DNA from 2 places in the Dyella sp. 2HG41-7 genome. Region 2 is predicted to be linked to the other one. Evidence: riboswitches for the same ligand, from Rfam matches in the RefSeq annotation. Region 2 holds a riboswitch; the other holds the start of a gene.
What was found. Region 2 has a riboswitch for thiamine pyrophosphate ahead of thiM (hydroxyethylthiazole kinase). Riboswitches for the same ligand answer to the same signal wherever they lie in the genome.
Positions count from the first base shown of each region.

Region 1: it holds a riboswitch for thiamine pyrophosphate, as region 2 does, so the genes downstream of both, thiC (phosphomethylpyrimidine synthase ThiC) here and thiM (hydroxyethylthiazole kinase) in region 2, are expected to answer to the same signal.

Region 1 covers NZ_JAJEJV010000003.1:31,197-47,067, forward strand. The annotation lists gene L0U79_RS00150 (Gfo/Idh/MocA family oxidoreductase) at 1-48, opposite strand, end outside; gene L0U79_RS00155 (DUF3224 domain-containing protein) at 78-467, opposite strand; gene L0U79_RS00160 (helix-turn-helix domain-containing protein) at 570-1,376, shown strand; gene thiC (phosphomethylpyrimidine synthase ThiC) at 1,423-3,300, opposite strand; TPP riboswitch at 3,393-3,486, opposite strand; gene L0U79_RS00170 (TetR/AcrR family transcriptional regulator) at 3,545-4,198, opposite strand; gene L0U79_RS00175 (hypothetical protein) at 4,284-4,613, shown strand; gene L0U79_RS00180 (protein-L-isoaspartate O-methyltransferase) at 4,776-5,435, shown strand; gene L0U79_RS00185 (TolC family outer membrane protein) at 5,466-6,812, shown strand; gene waaA (lipid IV(A) 3-deoxy-D-manno-octulosonic acid transferase) at 6,874-8,181, opposite strand; gene lpxL (LpxL/LpxP family Kdo(2)-lipid IV(A) lauroyl/palmitoleoyl acyltransferase) at 8,407-9,342, shown strand; gene L0U79_RS00200 (polysaccharide deacetylase family protein) at 9,564-10,265, shown strand; gene L0U79_RS00205 (glycosyltransferase family 4 protein) at 10,262-11,338, shown strand; gene L0U79_RS00210 (glycosyltransferase family 2 protein) at 11,335-12,111, opposite strand; gene L0U79_RS00215 (O-antigen ligase family protein) at 12,101-13,360, opposite strand; gene L0U79_RS00220 (glycosyltransferase) at 13,423-14,547, opposite strand; gene L0U79_RS00225 (zinc-finger domain-containing protein) at 14,635-14,841, opposite strand; gene L0U79_RS00230 (YceI family protein) at 14,983-15,573, opposite strand; gene L0U79_RS00235 (malonic semialdehyde reductase) at 15,683-15,871, opposite strand, start outside.
Region 2 covers NZ_JAJEJV010000004.1:2,417,131-2,433,001, reverse strand. The annotation lists gene L0U79_RS12305 (hypothetical protein) at 1-1,472, shown strand, start outside; gene L0U79_RS12300 (right-handed parallel beta-helix repeat-containing protein) at 1,486-3,336, shown strand; gene L0U79_RS12295 (DUF2945 domain-containing protein) at 3,377-3,586, shown strand; gene L0U79_RS12290 (potassium transporter Kup) at 3,784-5,676, shown strand; gene L0U79_RS12285 (hypothetical protein) at 5,915-6,121, opposite strand; gene L0U79_RS12280 (DUF4142 domain-containing protein) at 6,145-6,699, opposite strand; gene L0U79_RS12275 (methyltransferase domain-containing protein) at 6,932-7,561, shown strand; gene L0U79_RS12270 (flavin reductase family protein) at 7,590-8,486, shown strand; gene L0U79_RS12265 (hypothetical protein) at 8,987-9,292, shown strand; gene L0U79_RS12260 (GNAT family N-acetyltransferase) at 9,462-10,385, shown strand; gene L0U79_RS12255 (DNA-3-methyladenine glycosylase) at 10,392-10,991, opposite strand; TPP riboswitch at 11,065-11,183, shown strand; gene thiM (hydroxyethylthiazole kinase) at 11,238-12,047, shown strand; gene thiE (thiamine phosphate synthase) at 12,044-12,688, shown strand; gene L0U79_RS12240 (alpha/beta hydrolase) at 12,874-13,734, opposite strand; gene L0U79_RS12235 (mechanosensitive ion channel domain-containing protein) at 13,808-15,871, opposite strand, start outside.

The DNA.
Region 1 (15,871 bases), on a different contig from region 2:
AAGATGCCCTAGCCCGGCGACGCCAACACGCAAGATGCTTTGATTCATACGGGAACGTCCTTATTCAGTCCAAACGATCATGGCAGCGTGTAATCGAAAATATAGGAATGTTTTCCTTGTTCGATCACGATCTGCATCGTACCGCTCAAGCCTGTCAACGCGTCCGTACCCGAGTCGGGCACAACCATCACCGACAACTGCGGCACGCCACGATCCATGATGCCGTGGTGTTGCAACACGAAACTTCCGCGCTTGCCATGCAAGGTGCCGCTCACGCGTTCGATCGCCACGTAGCCCGCCGAACCTTGCACCTGCCCCATGGCGGACAGCATTTCGCCAAGGCTGGTCGCCTCTAGATCGCCGTGAAATTGCTTGTCGATGGTCATCCGCCCCAGATTGGCCGGCTCGATCCCCGGGGCCGCCGGCTGCGGCGCGAGTTTTACGTCAAAAGGTCCCGTTGCTTGCATGGTGCGATGCTCCTATTCGCTTTCCAGTCCGGACATTAGTACAACGTAGCGCCATGACGATTGGAAAAACGCGACAGCGACCCAGCATCAGGCGTGCCCCGCATGAGTAGCGAGGTTGGCAAGCCTCGGGGCGTATTGCGTCAGCGCCTGGAACAGGGTGAGTTTCAGCATGTTCGCCGCGCGCCCTCGCCCGCCTTGGCGGTGACCGTCGAACATTACTGGTTTGTGTCGTGGGATCTGCGCGGCCTGCCGCCGCAGCGCCAAGAAACCTTGCCGCATCCGAACGTGCAGTTCGTCGTCGAGCCAGGATTGACCGGCGTCTACGGCGTGCATTCCGGCCGCTTTACGCGAGTGCTCGAAGGACAGGGACGCGTTTTCGGCATCAAATTCAAACCGGGCGGATTCTTTCCGTTTTTTGGAGGGCCGGTTTCCAACCTGATGGATCGCTCGCTCGAACCATCGCGCATTTTCGGCGACGACGCCGCGCGTTTCGAATCGGATATTTTCGCCAGCGCAGATATGGATGCGATGATGGCCGCCGCCGAACGATTGTTGCTGGCGCATCGACCATCCGACGATCCGAACGTTGCGCGCGTTACCGCGATGGTCGCGAGCATCGTCGACGACCGCAATCTGACGTCGGTCGAAGCGCTCGCCGCGCGAAACGGCATCACGCAACGCGCACTGCAACGACTGTTCAATCAATACGTCGGCATCGGCCCCAAATGGGTGATCAATCGTTATCGATTGCATGAGGCCGTGGCGCAATTGCAATCAGGCGCGTCAGTCGCCTGGACGGAATTGGCGCTCGCGCTGGGCTATTTCGATCAGGCGCATTTCATTAGGGATTTCCGCAAATTGGTAGGACGCACGCCTGCGGAATACGCGCGAGCCGAAGGTAAAACTTGAGGCGTGAGCAGCCGGCGCACGCCGGCCGCTCAAGCTCGCGACGCCATCACGCCTTGCGATAAACCTCCGCGCCTTGCGCGCGGAATTCGGCGGCCTTCTCGGCCATACCTTCCTCCAACGCGGCGCCTTCACCGACGCCATGCTCGGCAGCGTAATCACGCACGTCCTGCGTGATCTTCATCGAGCAGAACTTCGGCCCGCACATCGAACAGAAGTGCGCCGATTTGTGCGCATCCTTCGGCAGCGTTTCGTCGTGGAATTCGCGCGCCTTTTCCGGATCGAGGCCGAGGTTGAACTGATCGTCCCAACGGAATTCGAAGCGCGCCTTGCTCAAGGCGTTATCGCGCACCTGCGCACCCGGATGCCCCTTCGCAAGATCCGCGGCGTGCGCAGCGATCTTGTACGCGATGATGCCGTCGCGCACGTCCTGCTTGTTCGGCAGACCGAGATGTTCTTTCGGCGTAACGTAGCAAAGCATCGCCGTACCGAACCAACCGATCATCGCGGCGCCGATGGCGCTGGTGATGTGGTCGTAGCCCGGCGCGATATCGGTGGTGAGCGGCCCCAGCGTGTAGAACGGCGCCTCGTGGCACTTCTCCAGCTGACGCTCCATGTTTTCCTTGATCAACTGCATGGGCACGTGGCCGGGCCCCTCGATCATCACCTGCACATCGTGCTTCCACGCGATCTGCGTGAGCTCGCCCAACGTATCCAGTTCGCCGAATTGCGCAGCGTCGTTCGCATCCGCCACGCAGCCCGGACGCAAGCCATCGCCAAGACTGAAGGACACGTCGTACGCCTTCATGATCTCGCAGATATCTTCGAAGTGCGTGTAGAGGAAATTTTCTTTGTGATGCGCGAGACACCATTTGGCCATGATGGAACCGCCGCGCGACACGATGCCCGTCACGCGCTTGGCGGTAAGCGGCACGAAGCGCAGCAGCACGCCGGCGTGGATGGTGAAGTAATCCACGCCTTGTTCGGCTTGTTCGATCAATGTGTCGCGGAACAATTCCCAGGTGAGGTCTTCGGCGACGCCACCGACTTTTTCCAGCGCCTGATAGATCGGCACGGTGCCGATCGGCACCGGCGAATTGCGGATGATCCACTCGCGCGTTTCGTGGATGTTTTTGCCGGTGGAAAGATCCATCACCGTGTCGCCGCCCCAGCGAATCGACCACACCAGTTTTTCCACTTCTTCGGCGATGCCCGAGGACACCGCGCTGTTGCCGATGTTGGCGTTGATCTTGGTGAGAAAGTTGCGGCCGATGATCATCGGCTCGCTTTCCGGGTGATTGATGTTGGCGGGAATGATGGCGCGGCCGCGCGCTACTTCGTCGCGCACGAATTCCGGCGTAATCAGCTTGGGCAGCGATGCGCCGAACGATTCGCCCGCATGCTGATGGCGCAGCGCGCTTTGCTTCAGCGCTTCGATACGCTGATTTTCGCGGATGGCGATGTACTCCATCTCCGGCGTCACGATGCCGCGGCGCGCGTAATGCATCTGCGTGACGTTGGCGCCGGCTTTCGCGCGCAGCGGTTTGCGCAGATGCGTAAAGCGTACGGCGTCGAGCTTCGCATCGGCGGCGCGTTCGCGGCCGAATCGGGAGCTGAGGTCGGGCAGTTCTTCCACGTCGCCGCGCTCGGCGATCCAGGTGGCGCGCAACGCAGGAAGACCCGCAGCGAGATCGGCGCTGTAGTCCGGATCGGTGTACGGGCCGGAGGTGTCGTATACGGTGATCGGCGGATTGCTTTCGCCGCCAAACAAAGTGGGCGTCTGCGCCTGGCAGATCTCGCGCATCGGCACGTTCAGATCAGGGCGGCTGCCCTGCACATGGATCTTGCGCGAACCCGGAATGGGCTTGGTCACGGCTTCGGAGAGCTCTTGCGCGGCGCGCACGAGATCGGAGGGCAAGGCATTCATCGGCATTCGTCCTTCGGCTATCCGCGCAAATGGCGCGGAGTTCGTGCGCAATCCGCACAGTAACGAAGCGACGGCGCCAACGCACGAGACAGGTTCCGTGCGGCGAAGCTCCCTACACCGGTGCTAACCGGATCAGGTTCGAAGGGACTCTCTCAGCCGACTGCGCCGGCACCCCCGCTTCCAAACAACCTTTTCAGGCCCAGCTATTTGAACACGAAGCGGGGCGATAAACGAGTGAACGGGCTTAGCGCTTTATGGCGTAGGCGCGCAGGAACATGGTTACGCCGGCGCGGGCGTTTTCTTCCACTTCCTTGGCGTAGGTCTGCGCGCAGTCGGCGCAGCCGAACATGTGGCGCATCATCATGTCGCCCTTGATCAGCGAGATGAACTGGATGGCCGCGCGCGTCACATCGGTGATGTCGAGCTTGCCGGCATCGGCGGCCTGTTGCATCAGGCGCTCCAGCAGGGCGCGCGAGCGCATCGGGCCTTCTTCCCACATCAGCTTGCCGTAGCGGGGATTGCCCTGGCGGCAGTCGCTGAGAATGGCGCGGAACGTACCGACGGTTTCCGGGTTGCAGTCCAGATGCGCGTGAATCTGCGCGATGCGATGGAGTGTGTCGCCGATATCGGCGCTCGGGTCGTACTGGTAGGTCTCTTCGGGCAGCAGGTCTTGCACGCGTGCGCGGATCACTTCGCGGAACAAGTTGTCCTTATCGCCAAAGTGACTATAGACGGTCAGCTTGGATACGCCGGCTTCGGCGGCAATGGCGTCCATGCTGGTACCGGCGAAGGCATTGCGTATGAACAGAGCCTTCGCGGCATCGAGGATGGCCGCGCGCTTTTCCATGTCCTTGGGGCGGCCTGGCCCGTGCGGCTTGGTCAGCGGGATCGAGTTCATGGGTGCACCTTCACAAATCAAAAAACCCAATTTATTATACGGGTCGGTTTAATTATTTCCTGAATGATACCGAATATTTCGGCCGATGTGCGTAACGACCCCCGAATTGGCGCTTAGCGCCCACTATCGCAAGGCCCAGCGCCTACTTTCGGCGTGGTTGGACGCCGACTGGACAGCGCGCAGACAGGTATTCGCGATCCGCACCGCCCTGGCGGCGCTGGATGCGACGGATCGGCACCGCCTGACCCGCTGGCTGGCGTGGTGGTGCCTGGCGGTCGCTGGACGGGGCGAGTGGTTGCTCGGGCGTATCGAACGGCTGGATCCCGTGCTCGGGGCGAGTACCGAATTGGCGCTGTCGATGCTGCCGATAAAGGTCGATCCGAGCATCGTTTTTCGCGCTCGAAAAAGCGCGTAAGTGTCCGCGGACACAGGCGATTACATGACTTACGTCAGATCATTGCGATGACTTCCGGCACTTCGTCAAAACGGCACCTCACCGCACCCTAACCATTGTCGAAACGGGGTCTAAACGCTTATCCTTTTTGACCTTTTTTCGCTCTCTATAGGCTTGCTTTCCATGGCGATGAACTTCGATCAGGCGCGTCAAAACATGGTTGAGAACCAAGTGCGCCCTTGGGAGGTGTTGGACGGTCGCGTGCTCGAAGTGTTGCGCCATGTGCGCCGCGAGGATTTCGTCGCCCCCGCCCATCGTCAATTGGCGTTCGCCGACCTGTGTCTGCCGCTGGGTCACAACGAAGTGATGATGAAGCCGGTGATGGAAGGTCGCGTGCTGCAGGCGCTCGAACTGAAACCTGAAGACAGCGTGCTGGAAATCGGCACCGGTTCGGGCTTCCTCACCGCTTGCCTGGCCAACCTCGCCGCGCACGTCACCAGCGTGGATATCCATGCCGATTTCACGGCGGCCGCCGGTCAGCGTTTGCAGGCCGCAGGCGTCAGCAACGCGCAGCTGCTGACGGGCGAAGCCGTGAACGAATGGCAGCCGCAAGGCACGTTCGACGCAGTAGTTGTCACCGGCGCCGTTTACCGTATTCCCGACCGTTTCCTTGGCTGGCTCAAACCGGGCGGCCGCCTGCTCGCCATTCGCGGCGAGTCGCCGGCGCAGCAAGTGATGTTGATCACGCACGAGGGCAACGGCCGTTATCGCGAAGAGAATCTGTTCGAGACGGATCTTCCCTATCTCGCGCACGCGGAACCGCCGCGCCGTTTTGTTTTTTGACCCCGATCCCCGAACCTTACGAGGCGAATCATGCGCTTGAAGCTTCTGACCCTTGCCCTGACCCTGGCGGCAGTTTCCCTGCCCAGCCATGGCGAGGATTTGCTGGATGCATACCGTCAGGCGCGTGCAAACGACCCTGTACTGGCGCAGGCCGATGCCACGCGCATGGCGGTGCACGAAGGCGTCCCGCAGGCACGTGCGCTGTTGTTGCCGCAGATCAGCGCTGGCATGGATTTGAACCAGACCAGCCTCTCTGGCAGCAGCGGCCTGGGCCAATCCAGTGGCGCGACGGCGAGCGGCCATGAGCGCACGCGTTCGGTTTCGGCCACGTTGAGCCAGACCATCCTCAACCTGTCCGACATTGCCAGTCTGCAGGCCGCGCACTCCACTTCGGATGCGCAGGAAAAAACCTATGAAGCGGCCGCGCAGAATTTGTTTGTGCGCGTGGCGGGCGCCTACTTCACGGTGTTGAACGACGAAGAACAAGTCGCCTACGCGAAGGCCAACGAAGAAGCTTTTCGCGTCACTTACGATCAGGCCGAGCAGCAATTCAAAGTAGGCATCTCCGCCGTCACCAACGTGTATCAGGCGAAGTCGTTTTACGAAGCCGCCAAGGCGACCACGGTCACGTACGAGAACACGTTGGCGAACGACCGCCAGGCATTGAGCGTCATTACCGGCCAGCCGGTCGGCGACCTGAAGAAGCTTCGCGACGATCTGCCGATGAATGCGCCGTCGCCGTCCGATCCACAGCAGTGGGTCGACAGCTCGCTGAAAAACAATCCGACGCTTGCCTCTGCACAGCTGTCCGTGGATGCCGCCGAGCACTCGGTCAACGCAGCGCGCGCCAACCACCTGCCGACGATCACCGGCACCATCACGCGCGCCAAGACCACCGCGTGGCTGGAAAATGGCAGCTACAACGCGCTGGGCGCCAATGGCAACGGCCGTTACGGCAATACCATCGGCATCTCGCTGTCGGTGCCGATCTTCGAAGGCGGCGCTACGCAGTCGAGGGTGCGCCAGTCCATCGATCAGCGCGACGAAGCGCAAGACTCGCTGGAACTGACCCGCCGCCAGACCGTGCAGAACACGCTGAACTACTACAACTCGGTGCTCGCCGGCATCAGCGAAGTGGAATCGGGCAAGGCCGCTGTGGATTCGGCGCAGAAAGCCGTCGACGCCACCAAGGCAGGCTTCCAGGTGGGCACGCAGATCATGCTGGACGTGCTGACCTCGATCCAGACGCTGACGCAGGCGCAGAGCACGTACTCCACCGCGCGTCATCAGTTGGTGCTCAATCGTCTGCTGCTGAAGCAGTCGGCCGGCACCATCGGCTACGACGACATCCAGGGCGTGAACGCGTTGCTCCAGTAATTTGTCGGCGCTCGATGTTCGACAAAAAAGGCCGGGATTTCCTGGCCTTTTTTTATGTACGTCATTCCTGCAGCATGCGATCGATCAAAGCCATCACGCGTCCGACGGCCCCGCGTTCGCTATCGAAGACCACGCGCGCCTGTTGACCCATCTGTTTGCATTTCGTTTCGTCTTGCAGCAGGCGCAGTACTTCGGCGCCCAGCGCTTCGCTTTGCAACACGCGTTTCGCGCCGCCGCCGCGAATCAAGGCCAAGGTGATTTCTTCGAAATTGAACGTGTGTGGCCCGACCAACACCGGCCTCGACAACGCCGCCGGTTCCAACACATTGTGGCCGCCGATCGGCACTAGGCTGCCGCCGACAAAGGCGAGATCCGACGCCGCGAAGAACGGCATAAGTTCGCCCATCGAGTCGATCAAAAACACTTGATGCGATTCGCCCGGCACGCGATCTGCGCTGCGCATGGCCATCGTAAAGCCCAGGCTGCGCACGGAATGCTCCACGAGACGGAAGCGTTCGGGGTGGCGCGGCGCGATCAATAGCAAGGCATCTGGAATTCGCTTGAGCACTTCCAGATGCGCTTCCAATACCGCGAGCTCCTCGCCTTCATGCGTGCTGGCTGCGATCCACACCGGACGCAGTCGCCCCCATTGCTGGCGGAACATTTCTCCGCCTTCCAGCGCACCGTCCGGTACCGGCATGTCGAATTTCAAATTGCCGCTGACCGTCACCAGTGCGGGATCGGCGCCCAACAATCGATAACGCGCCGCGTCCGTGCGCGATTGCGCCGCAATCTGCCGCACGCAGCGCAACGCCGAACGCAGCAACGCGCGCATCGGCGCGTAACCGCGCAGCGAGCGCCCGGAAAGACGCGCGTTGACGATCATCAGCGGAATGCCACGGCGATAGCAGCCGAAATAGAGATTCGGCCAGATTTCCGTTTCCACGATCAACGCCAATCGCGGCCGCACCTGCTTTAAAAAGCGATGCACGGAAAACGGCAAGTCGTACGGCAGATACACATGAAACACGCTGTCGCCGAACAGCTGCTGCACGCGCGCCGAACCGGTCGGCGTTACGGTGGTGACCACCAACGGCGCTTCGGGATAATCCTGGCGCAGCGCCTTGATCAGCGGCTCGGCGGCGTTTACCTCGCCCACCGAAACGGCGTGCACCCAGATGCTGCCGCGCAAGTCCGGCGCCTTGAAAATGCCGAAGCGCTCCGGCCAGCGCTGATGGTAATTGCCATACCGCATGCCGCGCGTCAGCAGGCGCAGCACGATCAGCGGCGTGGCCAGATACATCAGTAGCGTGTAGAGATAGCGCAACGAAGGCTCCTGTCCAGGACGCGGAAGTATACGGGGATGCATGTGCAACTCCCTCTCCCCTCTGGGGAGAGGGTTGGGGTGAGGGCCGATCTGGCGAGGTCCTTAGCTCATGCCTGAAAGCAAAAAAAGTCAGCGCATGCGCTGATTCATTTCTACGCAAGCCTTGGCCCCTCACCCTAGCCCTCTTCCTCGCTCCTCAAAACGCGGCCATCCATGGCCGCTCCCCGCGTCCCGAAGGGGAGAGGGAATGTATGTTGTACCGCTACAATGCGTCGGATGCCCGGAACGCCCCGCCCCACCTTCACCCGCTCCCTGCTTGCACCAAGCCTTTGGCCGGCCTGGATCGGCGTGGGCATCATGAAACTCATCGCCATGCTGCCCTTCGGCGTGTTGATGGGCATGGGCCGTATGCTGGGCGCGATCATCGAACGCTTTCCCTCGCCGCGACGCAAAGTGGCCGCCACCAATATCGCGCTGTGCTTTCCGGAGCTCGACAGCAAGGCGCAGGCCGCTCTCGTCGATGCGCATCTGCGCGACATCGGCATGATGCTGATCGAGTTCGCCTTGGGCTGGATGGGCTCCGAGCGCGCCATCGAAAAAATCCCCGTGATGTTCGAAGGGCTGGAGCACCTCGAAGCGGCGCATGCGCAAGGTCGCGGCGTACTGCTGGTCGGCGGCCATTTCTCGCATCTGGAGCTTTGCGCGCGGCTGGTGTCGCAACGCATCCGCATCGCCGGCATGTATCGACGCATGGACAACCCCGCGTTCGAATGGACGGTGCTGCGCGCGCGCCTGGGTTATGCGCGCGCGATGTTCGACAAGGACGATATCCGCGGCACGGTGAAATACCTGCGCAGCGGCGGCACGCTCTGGTATGCGCCCGATCAGGACATGCGCAGCAAGGACAATGCATTCGTGCCGTTTTTCGGCGTAAAGGCGGCCACCATCACGGCCACGCACCATTTCGCACGCATGTCCAACGCGGTGGTCATCCCGTTCTTTCACCGCCGCCTGCCGGGAAGCCAAGGCTACGTCTTGCGCTTGGGCGCGCCGCTGGAAGGCCTACCCAGCGCCGATGCCGAAGCGGATACCGAGCGCGTCAATCGCTGCATCGAAGAGATGGTGCGCGAGGCCCCGGAGCAATACCTGTGGGTGCACAAACGGTTCAAAACCCGCCCCGAAGGCTACCCGCCCATTTATTGATCTCGGTGGAGCCGCTCACGACAGGCTGACGTCAGCCTAGACCGGTACATAAGCGGGCTGGCCTTTTCCACGCGCCCCTTCGCCATGCCCCGTTACCGCTCGTTCCGTCAGCCCCTGCGCCATTCGGCACCGCCGATTGCCGTAACATTTTGCGCTGAGCGGTTAAGGAGCGCGGCGTGACCACCCTGGACGGACAGCAGGCCCTCGCCTGCCCGATTTTCATGTACCACAACATCGCGCAGGCGCCGCGCGGCCTGCGTCGCTGGCGCAGCCTCTATGTGAGTCCCGGCGCATTCGCACGCCAGATGTGGCTGCTGAAGCGGTTGGGCTACAGGGGCGTGTCGATGGCCGATGCGATGCCGTTCTTGCGCGGCGAGCAACAAGGTCGCATCGCCGTGATTACGTTGGACGATGGCTACGTCGACAATCTCGAATCGGCCATGCCGGTGTTGCAACGTTACGGCTTCACCGCGACCTGTTACGTCGTGAGCGGGCGCATCGGCCGTTACAACGATTGGGACGCCGAGAAACTCGGCGTTCGCAAACCACTGATGACTTCCGCACAGATGCGCGCCTGGCGCGACGGCGGCATGGAGATCGGCGCGCACACGCGCAATCATCCACGACTCTCGCAATGCAACGACGATCAACTGCTCGACGAGATCGCCGGCAGCAAAGCGGATCTCGAAGATGCCCTCGGTTCACCGGTCACGCAATTTTGCTATCCGTACGGCGACATGAACGATCGTGTCGCGGACGTCACGCGCGCGTGCGGCTACATCGCCGCGACCACGACGCAACGCGGGCGGGCGGTCGTCGGCACGGATCTTTGGCGTCTGCCGCGCGTGCAAGTCGCACGTCATCACGTGTTGCCGCAGTTCGCCATGCGTGCATTCACCAACTACGAGAACAAGCGCGCATGAAATTTCTCTTCGTCGGCACCAACCCGGAAAACACCGGGGCCGCCACGCACTTCGTGGCGCTGGCGCAAGCCATGGTGGAAACCGGACATCAGGTCAGCGCGGTGGTGTATCCGGACGGCTTGATCGCCAACAGCCTCGCCAACTCCGGCGCGCGACTTTATCCGGCGAAGTTTCGCAACGTGTTCGACCTGCGCGGCTATCGCGCCACCTTGAAAGCCGCGCGCGAGCTTCGCCCGGACTGGCTGGTCGGCAATTTCGGCAAGGAGTATTGGCCGCTGATTCTGATCAGCCGACTGCTGGGCATACCGGTTGCATTATTCCGTCACCGCACACCGGCGATGGGGCGTCTTTCCGGTTACTTGGTGCCGCGTTTGGCGCAGCGCTTTTTTGCCGTCTCCAGTCACGCTCGCCAGGCTTATCTGGAACGCGGCGTGCCGCCGTCGTTGGTGCGCGTATTGTACAACCCGGTCAACATGGCGCTGTGCAAACCCGATCCGCAACGTCGCAGCGAAATCCTGCATCAGCTAGGCATACCGCAAGACGCCATCGTGATCGGCTACTTCGGCCGCATCCATCACAGCAAAGGCATTTTCACCTTACTCGATGCGCTCGACGGCGCGATGGGTCAGGAATCGCGCCTGCATTGCCTGTGGCTGGGCCATGGTCCGGATTCGCAATTACTGGGCGAGCGCATCGATGCCGGTTCGTTTGCGCATCGTCATCATGTGCTCGGCTGGATCGACGATGTGCATCCGTACTACAGCGCGATTTCGATGCTCGCGTTTCCTTCCATCGCCACGGAAACCTTCGGTCGCGTGTCGGTGGAAGCGCAGGCCGCATGCGCGCCAGTGTTGGGCAGCAATATCGGCGGCGTGCCGGAAACGCTTTGCCCCAATGTTTCCGGCTTGCTCTTGCCGCCCGGCAATGTCGCCGCGTGGCGCAACGCGATTTTGAAAATGTGCGAGTCGGACGTGCGTGAACCGATGGGCATCGCCGCGCGCGATTTCGTGGATCGCCATTTCAGCACGCGCGTCATCGCCGACGAATTCGCGCGGATCTTGAGCGACGGCTAAGGCTTTTCCTGCGGGCCCGTGCGCGCAGCCCTGCGCGCCTCGTACAACTTCGCGTATTTCAAAAACACGTAATGCGCGCCGAGCACGCTAGCGATAAAACCCGCCCAGCCGCTTAAAAAATAGCGTTTGAGCACGAATTGCCGCAAAAAGAACAGCGGCGGATAAATCACCATGCGGAATCCGGTGAATCCTTGGCCACGACGAAGTTTGTGCGCCACCATGCCGCTGCTGTAGCGATTGATCTTCTCCGCGCGCGAGGCGATATCGTCGTCGCCGTTATTGATAAAGTCGGCGCCCCATAGCGTTTTCGTCGGACCGCGCACTTCGACCGCCGAGTGCACTTCCACATCGTTCATGCCGCCATGCTTGCGATTGAACAGGCGCAAGTGACCGTTGCGATGACTCCAGCGATGCTGCACGGTCCAGAACATGCGCTCGCGCCGAGGCAAACGAAACCCCGCATGCTGCGGATCGTCCAGCGCGCGCTCGATGATGGCGCGCGTGCCGGGTGAGAGAATTTCGTCCGCATCCAGATTCAAGACCCAGTCGTTGCGCGCCAGATCGTAAGCGCGTTGCTTTTGCGGGCCGTAATCGTCGAACGGATGCACTTCCACGCGCGCGCCATGCATGCGCGCAATGGCGACCGTGCTGTCGGTGGAACCGGAATCAAGCACGACGATTTCGTCGACCCAATCCACTTCGCGCAGGCAGGTGTCGAGCGTGTCGGCGTTGTTGTAGGTAATCACCACCACCGAGAGCGGTTCACGCGCCATCGCCCGGCTCCTCCGTCACTGCAAACAGCACTGCACACCATACTCCAAGCAACCATGCGTAGAGCAAACCCCACCACGCCGAATAGAAGGCGAAATGGGAATTGATGGGAAACACCATCGCCACGAGCGAAACGGTCGCGGGAAAGGCGATGGCGCGCCCTGGCTTGCCCGCACGACGCCAGGCACGCCATGCGATCACCGCGCCCACGAGCCATAGCAACATGCCGACGACGCCGGTTTCGGCCAGGATTTCCATCACGAGTTGGTGCGGGTGACACGCACCCGTACCCTCCCCGCAATTCTCGCCCACCATGAAATGGTCGTTCGGCGGCGCGTACTGCGGATAGGCGTAACGGAATCCGCGCACGCCGACGCCCGTCATCGGATGCGCCTCGATCATGCGAACGGCCGTATGCCAGATATCCAGGCGCCCTGTCATGGCTTCATTGACGGCTTGCTCGTTGCCGCCCAGCGCCAGCAGTGTGCGCTGCATGCGCGTATCGAAACGCTCGGACGTTTTCCACGCGATACCGCCCGCCATCAGCAACACCACAAGCCCCGCCGCGCACAGCGCAACAAACCGCTTCGGCGAACCCGTTTCGCGCCATATGAACATCAACGTCACCAACGAAAAGCAGATCCACGCCGAACGCGATCCGCTCAACATCACCGGCCCCAGCAGCAACACGAACGCAACAATCAATCCGCGCAATCCCCAACGATGCCGCGCCGCCCACAGCGCAAACGGTGACAGTACCGCGAGCGTGGGACCGAGCTTGGGATCGTCTGCGCCAAACAAACCCGAAATGCGCTCAGGCTCCGCGTGCCCGCGCAAACTCCAACCCGTAAGCATTTGCATCCAGGCATCCAACACCCAGAATGCGATCACCGCGGCGACCGCAAGATAAAAACCTTGCACGCGCTGTTTTCCACGAAGCGCGTAGCACGCATACAAACCGAGCGGCACGAAACGCAGCAACGCAGCAACTGTTCCCCAACTTTTTCCGGGGGCTGTCGCCGCAAACGAAGACAGCAATGCTGCGCCGATGTAGCAGGCCAACAACGCAAGCACCAAACGCGCTGCGGGCCCCTTCACCATCACCAAAGTATCGCGTCGCCACGTGATCGCCACGCCCACCAAACATAGAAACGTGCCCAGTTCCGCACTGCGCCCGAATGGCAACAACGCGATCATCAGCCATACTGGCACCAGCGGCGAACGAACCAGGTTTTTCAGCGAGAATGACATGCCGGATCCACAACGGTGGTTCGGGCATTGTAGGCGAGGCCGAGCTTGAGCCGGTGCGTGTTTTAACCGACGACTTCTTCGTACAGCGCCAACGCCGCATGCTGCATATCGATCAACCGATAGCGTTGCAGTGGCGAGATGGGCGGCGCGACGCGCAGCAGTTCGGCGGCGCGTTCGACCAGGCGTTCGTGATCGCCGGGCGGTACGCGACCGGCAGGATAGAGTTCGGCCAGCAACTCGCCGACGCCGCCGTGGGCGTAGCCGAGTACTGGGCGGCATAGCGACAGCGCTTCGATCACGGTGCGGCCGAAGGCTTCGGGTTTGTTCGACAGTTGGAGCACCAGCGCGGACATCGCGTAGATATCGCGCACGTCTTCACGCGGTGGCGTCATCACCACTTGGTCGGTCACGCCGCGGCCCTTGATCAGTTCCCGCAGCTCCTGCACATAGGCTTCGCGACCTGGCTGAATTACGCCGAGCAACAGCAACCGCGTGTCGATGCCGCGCTGCTTGAGCTCGGCGATCAGTTCGATCGCATCGTGATGGCCTTTCAGGCGCGTACCTCGACCGGGCAAGGTCAGCAGCGGCGCGCCGGCGAGATTCGGAAATTCGCTGAAAAACGCCTTCTGCCACGCCTCGTCGGGACGATGACCGTAGGGAAACGCTTCCGGATCGATGCCGCGCGGCACGATGCGAATGCGCGTGGTGTCCAGTTTCTCGTAGTGGCTGATCAAGTAATCGCGCACCGTCTGGGAGACCACCACGATGCGCTCGCCGCGCAGCATGATGGCGCTGTAGCGGCCGGGCGAATTGAGTCCGTGCACGGTGGTGATGAAATGCGGCCGGGGCGATAGGCCCTTGAGCGCCCACCAGCCCATCCAGGCCGGCAAACGGGAACGCACGTGAACCACGTCCGGGCGGAGCTCACGCAGCTTTCGGCGCAGCGACCCTAGACGCCACAGGGTGGAGAGCGATTTGCGGCCGATATCCAGCGTGATGTGTTCGCTGCCTTCGGTTTCCAGTTGCGACACCAGGCGACCGCCTGCCGAGATCACCACCGACCGGTGGCCCGCTTGCACGAGGGCCCGTCCCACTTCCAACACCGAACGCTCCGCGCCGCCCGATTGCAGCGCAGGGATGAGCTGCACAACGGTCAGCGTTCTGGCCGGTGTGGCGGCAACGGACATGATTCCCTCATTCGCGACTCTCATTCGAGAAAACCAAGCACCAATCGTGCCGATTGGCGCGTTTTCACGAGGAATGACGGCAGGTTTTCAGTCGCGCAGGACGTAATGCGCGCCACAGTAAGGACATACGGACTCGCCGCCGTCCTCAACGATGGGCAGATAGACCTTCGGGTGGGAGTTCCAGAGCGCCATACCAGGCATCGGACAAGACAGCGGCAGGTCCGATCGCGTCACTTCGTAACGATTTTCGGCATTCGCCAGGATAGGCGTGGCGGCGGCAGAGGAACCCGACATGGGCTGTTGCTCCGGGTAAGACATGGGGGCCGACCATGTTAGCAGCCCTACGCTTTTTACGGTTGCGCCCGACCGGCGGGTTCAGCGTGCCGCAAGGGCGCCTCGACATCGTTCGAGGCGCCCGCGTTTCCTACGAAACGTTTACTGCGCGCCAGCTTTCGGCACCGCACCTTCGGTGGTGATGTGCAGCTGGATGTCATCGCTCACCTTCGGCGCGTACGCACCCAGGCCGAAATCCGAACGCTTCAGCGTACCGGTGGCGTTGAAGCCGATGGCCTGCTGACCCGTCATCGGATGCTTGCCGACGTTGTTCAGCGTCGCGTCCAGCACCACCGGCTTGGTGACGCCGTGCACGGTGAGGTCGCCGGTGATTTTGAAGTGCTTGCCGCCGAGCGGCTGCACGTTCGTGCTCTTGAAGGTGATGGTCGGATACTGCTCGGCGTTGAAGAAATCCGGTTCCTTCAGATGCTTGTCGAGCGCGGGCACGTGCGTGTCCAGATTGCTCAGCGGCATGGTCACATCGACCGAGGACTTGGACGGATTCTGTTCGTCGAACACCACCGTGCCGTCGGAAATGCCGATGTCGGCGGTGGGATTGGAGAAGCCGAAGTGGCTCCAGCTGAACAGCACCATGGTGTGACCGGGATCGAGCTTGTAGGTCACCGGGGCGGCCTGAGCCGACAGCGCTGCGCCAAGCAAGCCGGCCAGCAACACGTAGCGAAGAGTACGCATGAAAATCTCCTGCCTAATACGATGGGTTAAGGGGTTTTGTTTTCATCAACTACAGGATCGCCTTGGGAGCATACCGCCGGCGATCCTTCGGAAAAACGACAGCTTTGCGTTACTCGACGCGCGCCGCTTCGTCGAACGACAACCGCGGGCTGCGCGGGAAAAGATCGCGGCTGGCATCGCCGTAGCCGATATTGATCAGGAAGTTCGATTTGATCGTCGTGCCGGCGAAGAACGCCTGATCCACGCCCGCATTGTCGAAGCCCGACATCGGGCCGCAATCCAGACCCAGCGCGCGCGC
Region 2 (15,871 bases):
GCACGTTCGAACCCGGCAGGCGCACGCTGCTGAAAGCTTCCATGTTGCTGCCGGTGGCGGGCGTCTTGAGCAACAGCGCCGTCTTCGCGGGCGAGACGGCGAAATCCGGAGCGGTGCAAGCCAGTTTCGCCATCAAGCCTGATGGCAAAGGGCGCGTCGTCAGCGATTCGCTCGCCAGCCTCAGCTATGAAACAGGACTACTCGCCGACCCCACGTTCTTCTCCCCCGATAATCATTCGCTGATCGCACTGCTGCGCGAATTGAATCCGCACGGTGTGTTGCGCATCGGCGGTAATACAAGCGACGTCACGACGTGGAGCGAATACCACGGCGCATTGCCGGCGGAACAAGCGCATAAGCATGGACCGCAACATCCAGTGACGCTGCACCCCGAATCGCTGCATAACCTCGCCGGCTTTCTTCGCGCCACCGGATGGACCTTGGTGTTCGGCGTGAATTTGCGCGTCGGCGTGCCGGCCATGGCGTTGGATCTGGCGAAAGCGGTGCGCGATGCGGTCGGCGACCGTTTGCTCGCGATCCAGATCGGCAACGAAGCCAACAATTTCGAAAAGAGCTACGCCGATTTCGATGCGGCGTGGGTGCCTTACGCGCAGGCGTTGCGCGCAGCCGGTTTGCCGCTGGCTGGCCCTGACACCGGCGCCAATTCCGATTGGGTGATCGAATACGCGCGCAAACATGCAGCGGACAATCGCTTTCTCAGTCGCCACTACTATCGCGACGCTGCGCCACGCGGCTCGATCGGCGATATCTTGGGTGGCGACCCCGGTTTGCTGGAAGGCATGGATCAACTTATCGGCGTCGCCGACGACGTCCACTTGCCCGTTCGCCTCACCGAAGCCAACTCGTACTACTTCGGCGGCCGCGACGGCGTCAGCAATGTGTTCGCAGCTGCGTTGTGGGGCGCGGATTTTATGCTCGGGCTCGCCACGTCCGGCGTGGCTGGCATTCACTTCCACGGCGGCACCTTGGCGTCGGTAGAAGCGTCGCTGGGCGTCGATGTTCATGCGACAAACGATGCCGGCGAACTCTCCGCAAAACGCAACGCCGTCAGTTCGCGTTATTCGCCGATTGCCGGCAATGTCGCGCTCGGATTCCAGGCACGCCCGCTGTATCACGGCATCGCGCTGGCGCAACGTTTCGCAGGCGCGCGCATGTTGCCGAACACGCTCGATACCGGCGGCGCCAATCTCGCCGCTTATGCGGGAAGACGCGACGACACGATGCTGGTGGCGCTGATCAACAAAGATCTGCTGCTCGATGCGGACGTATCGCTTCAGGCCGAAGGGTTCGCGATTCAACAGCTCGAAGTGCTGCAAGCCGCATCGCCGAACAGCCGCGAAACGGCGGGATTGGTCACCACACCCTGGCAAGGCGATGCCGCGAACGGTTTACGCGTGCATGTGCCGCGCGCAAGCGCTGTGCTGGTGCATATGCAAAAGCGCGCTGGTTGATGTAAGTCGCGCCATGGTGAAGTCGTCTTTCCACTATGTGGTGCTGCTTATGTTTGCTTGGGCGATTTCGTCGCAGACCGCGAGCGCTGAAACGCTTTATGCGTCGCCCGACGGAACGGCAAATACTCACTGCAGCGTTCGATCGCCCTGCTCTCTTTTCGCCGTGCAAGCCGCGGCACGCGCTCGACGCGACGCCGGCGCAACGGCGATCGATATCGCGTTACTCGATGGCGCATATCGCCTATCGCAACCGTTGCGCCTCGACAGCCGCGACAGTGGCGCACCTGGTCATCCCATCCACTGGCATGCCGTTGAAAACGCGCATCCCACACTGATCGGAAGTCGACGCGTCGCGGGACAACGCGAAGGAAACTATTGGGTATTCGCGCTACAGCCCGACGAAGAAGACGCATCGAGCATTTATCTGGATGGGCAGCGCCGCCTGCCCGATCAAACCGCCGCCTGCCCCGCCTGCAAGGTCGATGAAAAAGGTCTGTTCGATATTCCACCTGGCTTAATGCAGCGACTGCAAGCTGGCTCGCTGGTCAACGTGCATGCGCGATGGCGCGACTTCCACTGCCGCATTACTGCGCTTGGCGACGGTCGCGTGACTGTGGCGCGACCTTGTTGGCACAACACCGGCATCGATTCGCGTAACGATTGGAAAGTCGCCAGTCCGTTTGGCAAGCACTACCAAGGTATGGATGGTTTCGATGGCTTGAACGGCATGCCGCGCGAATCCGGCGCGTTTACGGTGGACAGAGCAAATCATCGGCTCTATTACCTGCCACGCGTGGACGAATCGGCCCGAACGCCCGTCATCGAAGTCCCCGTGTTGGAAGCGCTGCTGACGTTGACCGGCACGCACGAAAAGCCGATTCACGATGTGGTGTTTCAAGGTATCGCGTTCGCCAACACCGAATGGCGCCAAGCGCACTCCGACGACGGCTACGTCAGCCTGCAAGCGGGTTATCTGGTCGAAGGTCGCGGGCGACAGTCGCTGCCGGGCAACGGCGAAGGCATGACGCGCATCGACAGCGCCGTCACCATCCAGGCAGGACGCGATATCGTGTTCGATCGCGATGCGTTTGCGCATTTGGCCGCGGCGGGCATTGCCTTTGTCGAGGATTCGCACGGCGTCGCCCTCATGCGTTCGCGATTTACCGATCTTGGCGGCGGAGCGATCTTCGCTGGCGACACCGAAGCACATCCCCACGATCCCGGCACCAAAACATCAAATGTGCTGATCGCCGATAACCAGATCGATCACGTCGCCATCGCTTATCGCGACAACGTGGCGATCATGGCTGGTTTCGTCAACGGACTCGATCTGCTTCACAACACCATCGCCGACCTGCCTTATAGCGGCATTTCCGTCGGCTGGGGATGGAACTACGAAGGCTCGCAACCCGTGCAATCGGCGATCCATATCGTCGGTAACCGCGTCGAACGTGTGATGCTGCAGCTTGCTGACGGCGGCGCCATCTACACGCAGGCCACGTCCACATCGGGCACATCGTGCGTGGTGCGCAACGCCATCGATATGCGCCACAGTGGTGAAGGCAACGGCGTCTATCTCGATGAACACAGCTTCGACTTCAACGTCGAGCGGAATGTCGTGCTCGGATCGTGGATCAGCGCCTGGGCGGATTGGAGCGGCCATCTGCGCATCGTCGACAATTGGACCGACAGCGACGGCGCGCCGCACAATTCCGGCCCTACCAAGATTTGGTCGCCGAATTTCACGCATTTGAAGGCGCTTCCCGACGACGCGATACGCATACAGACGGCTGCAGGCACACGAACAAGCGCCACTTTGCCGACACTGCCGATTCGCATCGCCCCCGCATGTCCTCGCAATTGATTGACTCGACGTCGCCTAGGATGGAAGGCGGAGAGCATCCATGACGTTCAAAGTTGGCGACCATGTAAGTTGGAACTCGGAAGCCGGTCGGGTTCGCGGGCATATCGTGCGCGTGCACACGCACAACGTGGCGTACAAGGGTTACATCCATCACGCCAGCCGTTACGAACCGCAATACGAGATCGAAAGCGACAAAACGTCTCATATCGCGTTACACAAAGGCGGCGCGTTGCGAAAACTTCGTCATTGAACGGATCGCATCGCTATCGTCGCCGGAAAGCGTCGTCGACTTCAATTTCGCCTTTTGTAGACCTTACGCCTACTTGTCGATCGCCTAGCATCGATCCCAATGCAGACAAGGTCTTAGTTATGCGCCGTGACAATGCTTCGACATCGCGTCGACGTTCGCTACATCCCGTGATCTTGTACATCTAGCACGTGGACGCCATGGTCAAACAAGCGCATGCAGGTGCCGATCCGTCGCAACGAACGCTGCCGGCGCTTGCACTGGCGGCCACCGGCGTGGTTTTCGGCGACATTGCCACCAGTCCGTTGTATGCCTTGCAACAAGCATTCGGCGAGCAAGGCGTAAAACCCGATCACGACAACGTGCTTGGGCTTTTGTCGATGTGCCTGTATGCCCTGCTGCTAGTTGTCACCGGCAAATACGTGCTGATTGTGATGCGGGCCGACAACCACGGCGAAGGCGGCATGATGGCGCTCGGTGCGCTCGCGCGCGGCGCCATGCGCGGTCGCGGGGCGATCACCTGGCTGACGATTATGTTGGGGCTCGCCGGCGCGGCGCTATTCTTTGGCGACAGCGTCATTACGCCCGCCATTTCCGTCTTGTCGGCGGTAGAAGGATTGCAGTTGGCGACGCCGGCATTCCAGCCGTGGGTGTTGCCGATTGCGATCGGCATTTTGATTGGCCTCTTTTTATTGCAGCGTGGTGGTAGCTCGCTGTTGGGTCACCTGTTCGGCCCGCTGATGGCCTTTTGGCTGCTCTGCATTGCCGTATTGGGCATCGCCGCGATTTTGGGTCACCCCAGTGTGATCGACGCGGTGAATCCCTATTACGCCGTGCTTTATATGGGTCACAATGGCTTCAAAGGGTTTGCTTCGCTCGGCGCGGTAGTGCTGGTACTGACAGGCGCTGAGGCGCTCTATGCCGATATTGGCCACTTCGGCGCCGCACCCATTCGATGGTCGTGGTTCTGTCTCGCCCTGCCTGCGTTGCTGCTGAATTATTTCGGACAAGGTGCGCTTCTGCTGAAGCACCCTGATGCGAGCGCCACGCCTTTTTATCGGCTGGTTCCGCACGTATTGCTCTACCCCATGATCGCACTGGCGGCCTGCGCCACGATTATCGCTTCCCAGGCCGTCGTCTCCGGCGCTTTCTCGATGGTGCGACAAGGCATCCAGCTCGGCTATCTGCCGCGCGCTCGCATTCTGCACACGTCCAAAGAAATGGAAGGTCAAATCTATTTGCCGGCCGTCAACTTGATGCTGTTCGTTGCGGTCATGGCGAGCGTGCTGATTTTCCGATCGTCGCAACGCCTGGGCGGCGCGTACGGCATCGCCGTCAGCGGAACCATGCTGCTCACGACGATCCTTATGCTGATCGTCGCCAAGCGAAAATGGCAGTGGAACATGCTTCAGCTTGCTGGCTTCGGCGCCGTATTTGGTTTTATCGACACCGCGTTCTTTACCGCCAATATGCTCAAGCTGCGCGAAGGCGGCTGGTTTCCGCTGCTATTGGCCGTATGCGCGCTTTTGGTTATGACGACTTGGCGCCGCGGGCGCGCCATGGTGATACAGCGCCTTCATCGCGAAGGTAAAAAGCTCGACGAACTGATCCGCGAGGTGATGGCGCGCAAGCCGTTACGCGCGAAAGGCACGGCCGTGTTTTTGACGCGAAGCCGCCAATGGGCGCCGCAGGCTTTGTTGCAAAACCTTCGGCATAACGAGGTCTTGCATCGCCGAAACATCTTGCTCCATATCGACGATGACGCGGACACGCCGCGAGTCCGGCGCGGAAAGCATCGCGAAGTAAAGGATCTCGGCGAGGGTTTCTATTGGGTCCGCCTGCGCTTTGGTTTCAGCGAACGTATCGACGTGCCTGCGCAACTTAGAGCGTTGGATTTCGATCCAGGACTCGATCCGAACGAACTCTCGTACTTTATTGGCTCCGATGAAGTGACAGCCGAGCACAAAGACCGCCTGTGGCGCTGGCGCAAAGCGCTTTTCATCTATCTCTATCGTAATGCGGAGCCGGCCGTTCTTTACTACGGCATGCCGGCGCGTCAATTGGTTGAAATCGGCACCAAGATCGACCTTTGATCGTTTGGCGACTTTATGAAGTTCTCAGCCTGGATATTCTTTATCGTCGTGCTATGCCTGTTCTTGCTATGGGGCGCTTACCTTGCGCTTCGGCATAGGGGGGCGCGACCTCGCACGCCGCCCGCATCATCGGCACGCACAACATGGGTGCTGCCGCAGGCGCCGCATAGCGATTTAATTAGCAAAAGATGGCCGGCCCGACGGGCTTGATCGCCCGTCGAACCCATCCGCATTCAAGTCACAAACGATGACCCGCCGCGTGGCCGGTTGTCGCGCCACCGAGCTCTTCTTCTCCGCAACCGTCATGACCGCAATCGCATTCCTCTTCAGTCACGCGAGCGCCGGAGCGGTTGTCGTTATGGCGACAGGACTCGCAGCAATACTCTTTATCGCTGTTGATCATGCATTCGCACGGATCGTACGCACACTTGTGATCGACTTGCATAGCACCTTTCTCCCGAGCGCCATTTACAGCGCCTTAGCCATCTCCAAATGGTGCTGCAGGGCGGGCAGCGTTTGTGTCGCGAACGCCTTCAACTCGGCGTTGGACCCTTTCGTCGATTCGGATGTAAACAGCGCGACGGCGTCCTGATGATCCTTATTCATCATCGCGGTGTAAGCCGTATCGAAATCCTTGCCGTTCAAGTTCTGTAGCTTGGCGAGATCCGGCTGCTGTTCCACCATCGCCGTGCTCGCCAAAGCAAAGCCATTCTTTTGGGCGATGGTCCTTAACTTGTCGTTGGCGGCGGTGTGATCTTGGATCATCGTCGCTGCAAACGCCTTGACTTTCGGCGATTGCGCTTGCGTACTCGCCAATCGGCTGGCGATGATTTCCGTTGCGTTAGCGGTCGACGCAGACGTGACGAATTGCGCATCGCCGCCAACCGCAGCCGCTACCACTGGAACGGGCGCATTCGGATTGTGTGTCGCTGGCGCGGTGGTCTGCGCCGTCGCTATGCCGCAAAATGCGATCGAGCATGCGATCCACAAAGGTGCTACACGTTTGGTTGTCGTAGTGATCATGTCTTTTCGGCCCTTTCGATAATGCCGGCCTCAACCGTATCAACGCAGTCGTAATCATCGCGTCGCCATAAAGCCAACGGGATGCCAATACGCAGCTCCCTTCAGCTTTTCCGCGGAAAGACCGGACTTGGGGCCTTGTAACCTTTTATTGCCCGATCGGCACTCACCTGGACGAGACCTCGACGTCACGGGGTTTGAAGATCGTGTGCGGATTAGCAAGGTTGCCAGCGACATGCATACCGGAGAGCACTACCACGTCTTTATCCAGACATCGCGACGCGATCGTCGGGTGCGCAGCCAGTTTCAGAGCATGGTGCTAAGTCGTCTCGCCAAGGGCGCGGATATTCTCGACTTCGGCGCGGGCACGGGTATCGATGCAAAGACGTATGCCGCCAACGGACATGCGACATTCGTGTACGAGCCTTCGGAAGCGATGCGTGATTATTTGACGCAGCATTGCCGTGAAGAAATCGCCCGCAACACCGTTGTCGAGATTGGATGGCCGCTTGCCTGCAAAGTGCACGCGGTCACCGCCAATTTCGCGGTACTCAATCACATCGACGATCATGTGACGCTGTTCAAGGATCTATCGCGCGTCGTTCGTAAAGACGGTTTTGTACTGGCCAGCATGCTCAATCCGTTCTATCTCGGCGACGCGCGCTACGGCTGGTGGCGAAAAAACCTCGTCAATCTCCTGCGCCACGGACGCTACGCCATTCCAAGCGAAAGCCGTATTCATCGATTTACGCCGCGTGTCGTAGCGCATGCCGCAGCGCCCTATTTTCGCCTTGAACGCGTCACGCCGCGCGGCATGGGGCTCGCGACGAATCTCTACATCTTTTTGCTATTTCGGCGAACCTGAGATGCTCAAGGCATGGATAAGACCGTTTGTGCGCCCTTTGCCGCAATGGTCGACGGTAGCTATCGCGCCGCCGTCGAACGCGGTGACGGCGACGCTGCACTGGCATGGTGATTCGGCCGATGTCACGAAGGACCACACCGTAGCGTCGTTGATGCCATTGGTCATCGCAACGAGCCTCGATGCCGGCAAACGCCCTTTGCTCGAATATCGCGATCGCGCCACGGGAAAACTTCTTGGCGCGCTGCACCTTGCGTATGCCGGATCGATCGCCATCGACACGCGCTCGCTCACCCTCTACCACGTCGCCGCCGGGGAACATCATTGTCTGGGTTGGCCACGACGTCCGTGGAACGCGTGGCTTCAAAACCGACAGATGCAGAAACACCGCGCACCGCATCACCTCGCCATGGAATCGGCTGCGGTGCAGCAACTCATGATCGCCTATCTGTGTCCGCGCCCGGTCATACTCGTTTCGGTGGACGTGCCGGGGCATCGAAATATCTTCCCCATGGATTTGATTGGCCCGCTGGAACGCAGCGGCTTTTTCTCGCTGGCGTTGCGAAGCACCAATATTTCCCAACCCGTAATGCGCGAAGCACGCAGGGTCGCTTTATCCAATATTCCTTCCGACATGAAGGATACGGTTTACAAGTTGGCCGAGCATCACAAGCTTCCCTTGAATGACTGGAAGTCGCTTCCGTTTCCGGTTTGCCCATCGCGCGAATTCGGCATCCCAACGGTTGCTTCGGCATTGCGGGTTCAAGAGCTGGATATCGTTCACAGCCAGGAAATCGGATCGCATATGTTCTTTCTTGGACGCATCGCTTCCGAGGAATCTCTCACGCAAGGCACGCAACTGCATCACACGCCCGGTTTCTACCAAGCGTATCGTCGTCGTGTAGATATGCCGTTTATGGAAATCTAGGCGCTGCGATTTTCATACGCATTGCAAAAGCATTTTCGGATACGTCGCGTAGGATTCACTGACACGCGAAATCCATTGCGCCCGACAGATCGGGCCCGCACCTTGTGCAAAAGTTCAACTGTCGGGCGTGCGCATCCGCCTCGATGAACACGACACGTCCGACATGATGTGAAGTAACGCGGATCGCCGGAGTTAGGCGCTCAGACGATCCGCTGGCCACCACCAACTTGGTTACGGAGTTAACGATGGTTACGCTCGATCATACGGCACCCGCACGATCCCGTGCTCCCGCAGCGGTGCTTTGCGTCAATTACTTCACCGCCACGCCTTCGGCGCGGCGTCGGGCCATAGTGGGTTTCCGACGAAATGGAAGCAGCTGATTCCTACAAGTCGGACAGGTCTTACCTGTAACCCTTCGCGTCGCGTGCAATGCGCGGCGCGATCCCAAGCGTGCGCGGCATATGCCCTGCGCCACCGCTCCCCTGCGCAAAGGATTCCCCATGAAAGAAAAAGCCGATGGCGCCTGGCTAACCCTCAGCGCCAGCTACTTCGCCGCTCCCGTCGTTAATCCGCTTCGCCTGCTCGACGACGCATACACGCTGATCGAAAACGCGCACGGCGTTGTGCAACTTGTGCGCGATGCATTGCGGCTTTCGCCTTACGTCGACGCTCGCGCCCTAACCCAGGCCTTGAGGGCCGTCGAAATACTTATGGAAATGAGCGCCGGATCGACCGAAGCGGCCCATGTGCGCTTTGTGGAAATTGGCGATGGCTGGGTTGCCGCCTATGAAACGATGGACAAATAGCTTCGTGGTCGAACGACCATACAGAATGCCGCCACCCCCGTCGGATCGGAACTCGCCAACCAAACCACACCACTGTAACGACTTCCGTGAGAGACTCATCCAGAACGGCAGTGGCGTATAAGATCGTGTAACGCGTCATCCGATCCATTCAAAGGCCGGTGAATCTCACTTGTTTTCCAATCTCGCATACGACCTTCGCTCGGCCAACACCAGCGCATTAAGCGAAGCGGATTACGCCCATTGCTATGACACGTGGGGCGGTAGCTTTATTGTCCATCCGGATGTCTTGAAATATTTCGAAAATGCGCATGGCATAAAAGTTCGCTATCGCGGCTACTTCGAAAATGGTCAATGCGTAGGCGCCGTTCCCACTTGGGGTGCATTTATTGCGGGCGATCACTCTGCGCTGAGCGCCCAACATCTTATCGACAAGGTCGATTTCGGGTATCCGGCGATCTATTTGCCGATCGACCCGCAGCATCGCTGCACCGTTCTCTACAAGGCGAAGTATTTGCTGAACCAGCAGCGCTCGCAAATCGCCGGGTCGCTTTTCGTCGGGGGCGCCACCAAGAGCATGGCTATTCTCAAGCGAATTCCAGAAGAGCTGCCTACCGGTAAGAAAGAGTATGAAATGAAGGTGCGAAGGTTTGAGCGCCAAGGCGGAATCGTTCGCGACGTTCAGGAGTTCAGCGACGACGACATTGCCGGCATCTACACGGAGCTATTTGCGCAACGCTGGCAACGAAAGCCGCTCGGATCCGACTCGCTCGCCGAAACGTTTTCCGCGCTAAAAAAGTTTCTCTTTGGAAAAGTGCTTTGGCTCGACGAGGCCCCCGTCGCCATTCAAATCAATTTTCGCGCCGACACGCGCAGCACCATCTGCATCGACTATATAAACGGCGGCGTGGACAAGACGCTCAAGCGGCTTAGCCCAGGGGCTTTGCTTTCCTATATCAATGGACGCAATGCTTGGGAAGAAAGCCGGCAAAGCGGCAAATTGTTGATCTATAGCTACGGCAAGTCTAATGCCGAATACAAAAATCAGTGGTGCAACCCTGTTCCGCGCGGATTGAGCGGATACTGGCTTCCTTAGAGGCTCCTATTTCTTCGAAACGTAAGGACTATCCGGCACATACCAACGCCACGGATAGTCCGCCGCCTTGGTGAGTCCGATGCGCGTCGTTTGTACAAGCTGCGATGGCGGCGGCGTTCCATCATCCACCACCGCGTAGTCGTCGCCCGCGATCAGATCGATGCCGTTTTGCAACTTGGTCATGCTCATCGCTTGCGTGAGGCACGCGGGCCCGTTGCACAGTTGCCGATCGTTTTTCGCCAACGGACGCGCTGCGTACATCAAATCCAGGCCGGCGATGGGCTGCAAAGCGCGAATAAGCACGGCGTTGCCCTCGCCTTTCGGGCCGCACACCACGTTTCCGCACCAGTGCATGCCATAGGTAAAGTAGACATACATATGTCCCGGCGGCCCGAACATCACCTCCGTGCGCGGCGTTTTGCCTCGAAACGAATGCGCCGCCGGATCGTCGGCGCCGCGATAGGCCTCCACTTCCACAATCCGCCCAGCTCGCCCGTCCCGGCATATCAGCACCTTATTGAGCAGTTCCGGCGCAACGACGAGCGGGTCGCGGTTGCAGAACGCACGGGTAATCGGGCGGGATTTTTGCGTCTTGGTGGCTGCCATACCAAGAATGGTAAGGCATGCCGCTTCCGCTGGCCCAACGGATTTGACAATACGTACACGGTCGGCGACCCTGTTTATTCACCAGGGGTGCCCTGCCAAGGGGCTGAGATTCTGTTGGCGAGTACGCAGCGCAGTGACCCGTTGAACCTGATCCAGTTCGTGCTGGCGTAGGGATGGTGCAAACACGGGCAACCGTGCGTTCATCGTTCGATGTCGGCTGTCCTGGGTTTCTTACGGAGCCCTATCATGACTGCAGCCACACGCCATTCCTATGGCGAACTTTTTGATCGAATGCGTCAAACCTCGCCGCTCGTGCAGTGCATTACCAACTACGTTGCAATGAACTTCGCCGCGAATGTCTTGCTCGCCGCAGGTGCGTCGCCCGCGATGGTGCACGCACCGGAGGAGGCCGGCGAATTCGCAAAGATCGCCGGCGCGCTCACGATCAATATCGGCACGCTTTCGCCGTACTGGCTGGATGGCATGCGCAAAGCGGCGAATGCTGCGAACGAGAGCGGCAAGCCGTGGGTGCTCGATCCAGTGGCGCATTTCGCGACATCGTTTCGTCGCGAGACGACCGAAGAATTGTTGACGCTGCGGCCGACCGTTATTCGCGGCAACGCCTCGGAAATCATGGCCCTGGTCGGCGCCGCCAGTGCCGGTCGCGGCGTGGACAGTAGCGACACGGTGGAGAGCGCGGAAGCGTCGGCCGCCATGCTGGCCGGACGAACGGGTGCAGTTGTCGCTGTAACGGGGGCAGCGGATTTCGTCACCGATGGACAGCGCGCCGCGCGTATCGAAGGCGGCTCGGAACTTATGCCCAAGATCACCGCCATGGGTTGCGCCCTCACCTGCCTCGTCGGCGCAGTGACGGCCGTGGCGCCGGAGGATCCGCTCACCGCGACGGTCAGCGCGCTAGCCGCATTTGCCGTGGCCGGAACGCAGGCCGCACAGCATGCAGAGGGCCCCGGTTCGTTCGCATGGCGATTTATCGATGCGCTTGCTGCGCTCAATGGAACGATGCTGCGCGCACAGGCTAAAGTCGCGTTCGTATGAAAAAACCGTTCGATCTCTCGCTTTATCTCGTGCTCGATCCCGATCTTTGCCGCGAACACTCCATGGTGGAAACCGCGTGTGCCGCCGTCGCCGGCGGCGCTACCGTCGTGCAAGTGCGCAACAAACAGGCCTCGACCGCGGAGCGGATTGCGCTAGCGCGTGAGGTCAAGGACGCCCTGCGCGGCACGTCGGCGCTCATCGTGATGAATGACGATATCGACGCCGCGGTTGAAGCCGGCGTCGATGCGCTGCATATCGGTCAGCGCGACGTCGCCCCCGCTTTGGCGCGTACGCGTATCGGCCCGGATATGATTCTCGGTCTGTCGGTGAATTCAGAGTTTGCGGCGCAGGCAGTTGACCCCGCCGTGGTCGACTACATCGGCGTTGGGCCCGTGTTCGCCACGCCCACCAAGCCCGACCATGAAAAGCCCATCGGATTCGATGGCTTGGCCCGTATCGTTACGCTATGTCCCGTTCCAGCTGTTGCTATTGGGGGGTTAAAAAAAGCGCATATTCGCCAAGTATTTGCCGCCGGCGCGCAAGGAATGGCGGTTGTCTCCGCCATTTGCGGAACGCCCGATCCGATGCAAGCCGCCGCCGATTTTTGGGCGAGCATGCAAGGCGTGCGTGCAGGCATGTGAAGTTGTCATCAAGGGCCATTGCTCATTGGAACACCTGACATCTACGCCCTGATATGAGATAAAACGTCGGCCGGGAAGTCAGGCGCCGAGGAGGGGCCCCTCCTCAACATGGATGACCGATGCCCGACCGGGCCGCCGCCAAGGCGGCCCGTTTTATTTGGGCATATCGAACGTATCGCCCGACCTTAAAACACCGGCGGCGGCAATGTATGCGTCGGCGGCGAACGCACCAAGCCCAACAAATCATCGCTCAGCGCGGATGCGTGCGTGGCGAACAAGCCATGCGGGGCGCCTTCATACGGCCGGAAAATACTTCCCGGCAAAAGGTCCGCCGTGCGGCGGCCGTTCGACGCCAGCGGCGCAATGCGATCTTCGGTGCCATGGATCACCAGCGACGGCAAGTTGATGGCCGCCGCCATATCGCCGGTGAAATCCGTTTCGGCAAATGCACGCACGCACGACAGCATGGCGATACGCGACGCGGGATCGGCAAGCGATGTCACCCAATCCGCCACCGCCAGAGGAACGTGCGCGCCCTCGAACAGCTGCTCGACGAACTGATCGACATATGCAAAGCGATCGGCGCGAATGCGCGTGCAAACATCTTCGAAACGGTTCTCGTCCGCGCCATCGGGATTGTCTTTGTTTTTGGCGATGGTCGGCGTAAGCGTGCTCACCAACGCGAAGCGCGTGACACGCTGACCGAGATGGCGACTCATATAACGCACCACCTCGCCCGCCCCCATCGAATAGCCGACCAAAGTGACGTCGTGCAAATCCAAGGCGTCGAGCACAGCTTTCAAGTCGTCGACGAAACGATTGAAGTTATAACCGTCGGCGGGTTTGGACGACTGCCCGAAACCGCGGCGGTCGTAGGTGATGACGCGACACCCGTTGCTCGCCAACATAAAGGCTTGCTCTTCCCACATCGCATGATCGAACGGCCATCCGTGCAACAGCACAACCGGCGGCCCGTACCCGATATCTTCGTAAAACAGCTCGATCGACCGACCCAGGCTATCCGTTTCGACCTGCAACATGCTCATGGGATTCTCCTAAACTCCTGCAAATTAACGTCGTCGTCATGAAGGTGACGTCACCAACACCCTGCGACAAAACTCATTTCGCAGAAGATTTCGCCGGTGGATTGGTATTGGATTGCGTAAACAAATAACTGGTGCGGGGGTTGGCAAGCTCGATGCCGACGTCGCGGAAACGTTGCTCGATGCGTCGATTGAACTCGCGTTGCACGCCCCAGCGACCTTTATCGGTGCACTGCATTTGGCCTGCGATGGTGATCTTCGAACCGTCCACGGCATCCACGCCCCAAATTTCCAGATCCTTGAGTATCAGCTTTTGGAATGCTGTATCGCTGCGCATCTCCTTGCCGATGGCAGTGAGTTCGTCGATCGCACGCTCCACGTCTTCACCATAGGCAATGCTCACGCTCATGGCCGCGTTGCCTACGCCGCGATTGACGTTGTTGACCGTTGTCACGGAGCTAAACGGTATGGTGTAGAGCGAACCGTCCCCGCCGCGCAGCCGCACCGTGCGCACAGACAGATACTCCACCGTTCCGGAAACGCCCGCGACCGTCACCCAGTCGCCCACTTGCATGGCGTTTTCCATCATCAAGAAAATGCCGGTGATAAAGTCCTGCACCAGCTTTTGCGAACCGAATCCAAGCGCGACACCGATAATGCTCGCGCCCGCAAGCAGCGGCGTGGTGTTGATGCCGATCTCGTTCAGCGCGGTGAGTCCAACGATCAACACTACGGCGATCAACAGGCACGTACGCATCATGGGCAACAACGTGCGCAGTCGCGCCGCACGCATCAGATCGCCACGCTCGGTCCATTGGTAAATTCGCCGCTCGATACTGAAACTAGCCGCCTCCCATACTGAGATGGCGATAACAGTTGCTACCAGTATCGTGAGCGCAGCAGACGTTAGGCTTCGACCCACGGCGCCATGTGCGAACCAACCGACGGCATCCAGCCCCCACGCCTGAAGCAAGGCGACGATGGTGAGGATGGTGATAAAGAACGATACGAGCCCATGAATAATGGGGTAGTACCGCTGGACGAGACGACCGCGTGCATCGCTGACCTCATCCATTTGAACGACATTTTGCGTGTGGAACAATCTGCCGAGCGCACCTTGCGCAAGGATGGCGGCAAGACGCGCGGCAATCAGAACGGCCGCCGAAACGCCAAGAAAGTGGATGAGCTTCGAGAAACCATCTTCCACGCCTAGCGCCCAGATCACCCAGGCGCCGACCACAAACGCAATGGCGAAAACCGCCCAGGTTTTAGCCAGCCAATTGCGGGACGCCGCGACAATGCCGTGCGCGTCGGGCGCTGCGGAAATCGCGCGCGCAAGCGGATATCGAAGCTTGAGAATCAGCGCGACGGCGGCGGCGTGCACAAACAACGAAACAAGCTTGATAAACGCGAGACGCCCCGCTTCGCCACCGCCAAATGTATCGATGGCGTCGCCCGCCGCCATGCCGAATGCCGCCAGAATCACCATGCAGCGCATCCATGTCAGCGTGGCTTTCGTGGTTCGTTCGGAAGCGCGCAAAACGCATAAGCCCTGCCCCTCCGGCGAAACAAACAGCCGCACGATCGCCATGATGATGCGCGTGCTTACATAAGCATCGATAAAGCTTCCTACAACCGTGCTTACCCGATCGTCATCGCCGCCCAATCCACGCAGCACCAGTCCCGACGCCACGATAAACAGGCACAACGGGATCAGATTCAACAGCATCGCGCCGAAGGCAAACAACAAGTGATGCAGCGTGTTGGCATGTCGGGCGGGTCGTGCGTGAGGGTCACCTTCCGTCGGCGTTTCGGATGAAAGCGCGTCGTTGCTCGCACTTTCAGGCTGCGCTCCGCTCGCCGAGTTTTGCGCCCCCACGCGTACAGGCTCGACGCGATCTACGCCCTGCTCGTTGACGTGAACCAACGCGACGTCGCCGCTGGCAGGTCGCACGCCTGCATCGGTTTTCGTCTGCGCCACCGTGCTCTTCTTCGCCTTCTGTGCGAGATGCGCTTTTGATCTCAATAAGGTTCGCATCGTGCCAGCACGCGTGCGATCGCGCTGCTCGACCGCGTTGGCTTTCGCGATCAATGCCTGCAACGGACGCTTCAATGCCAGATGGCATAGCCACTCCAACAG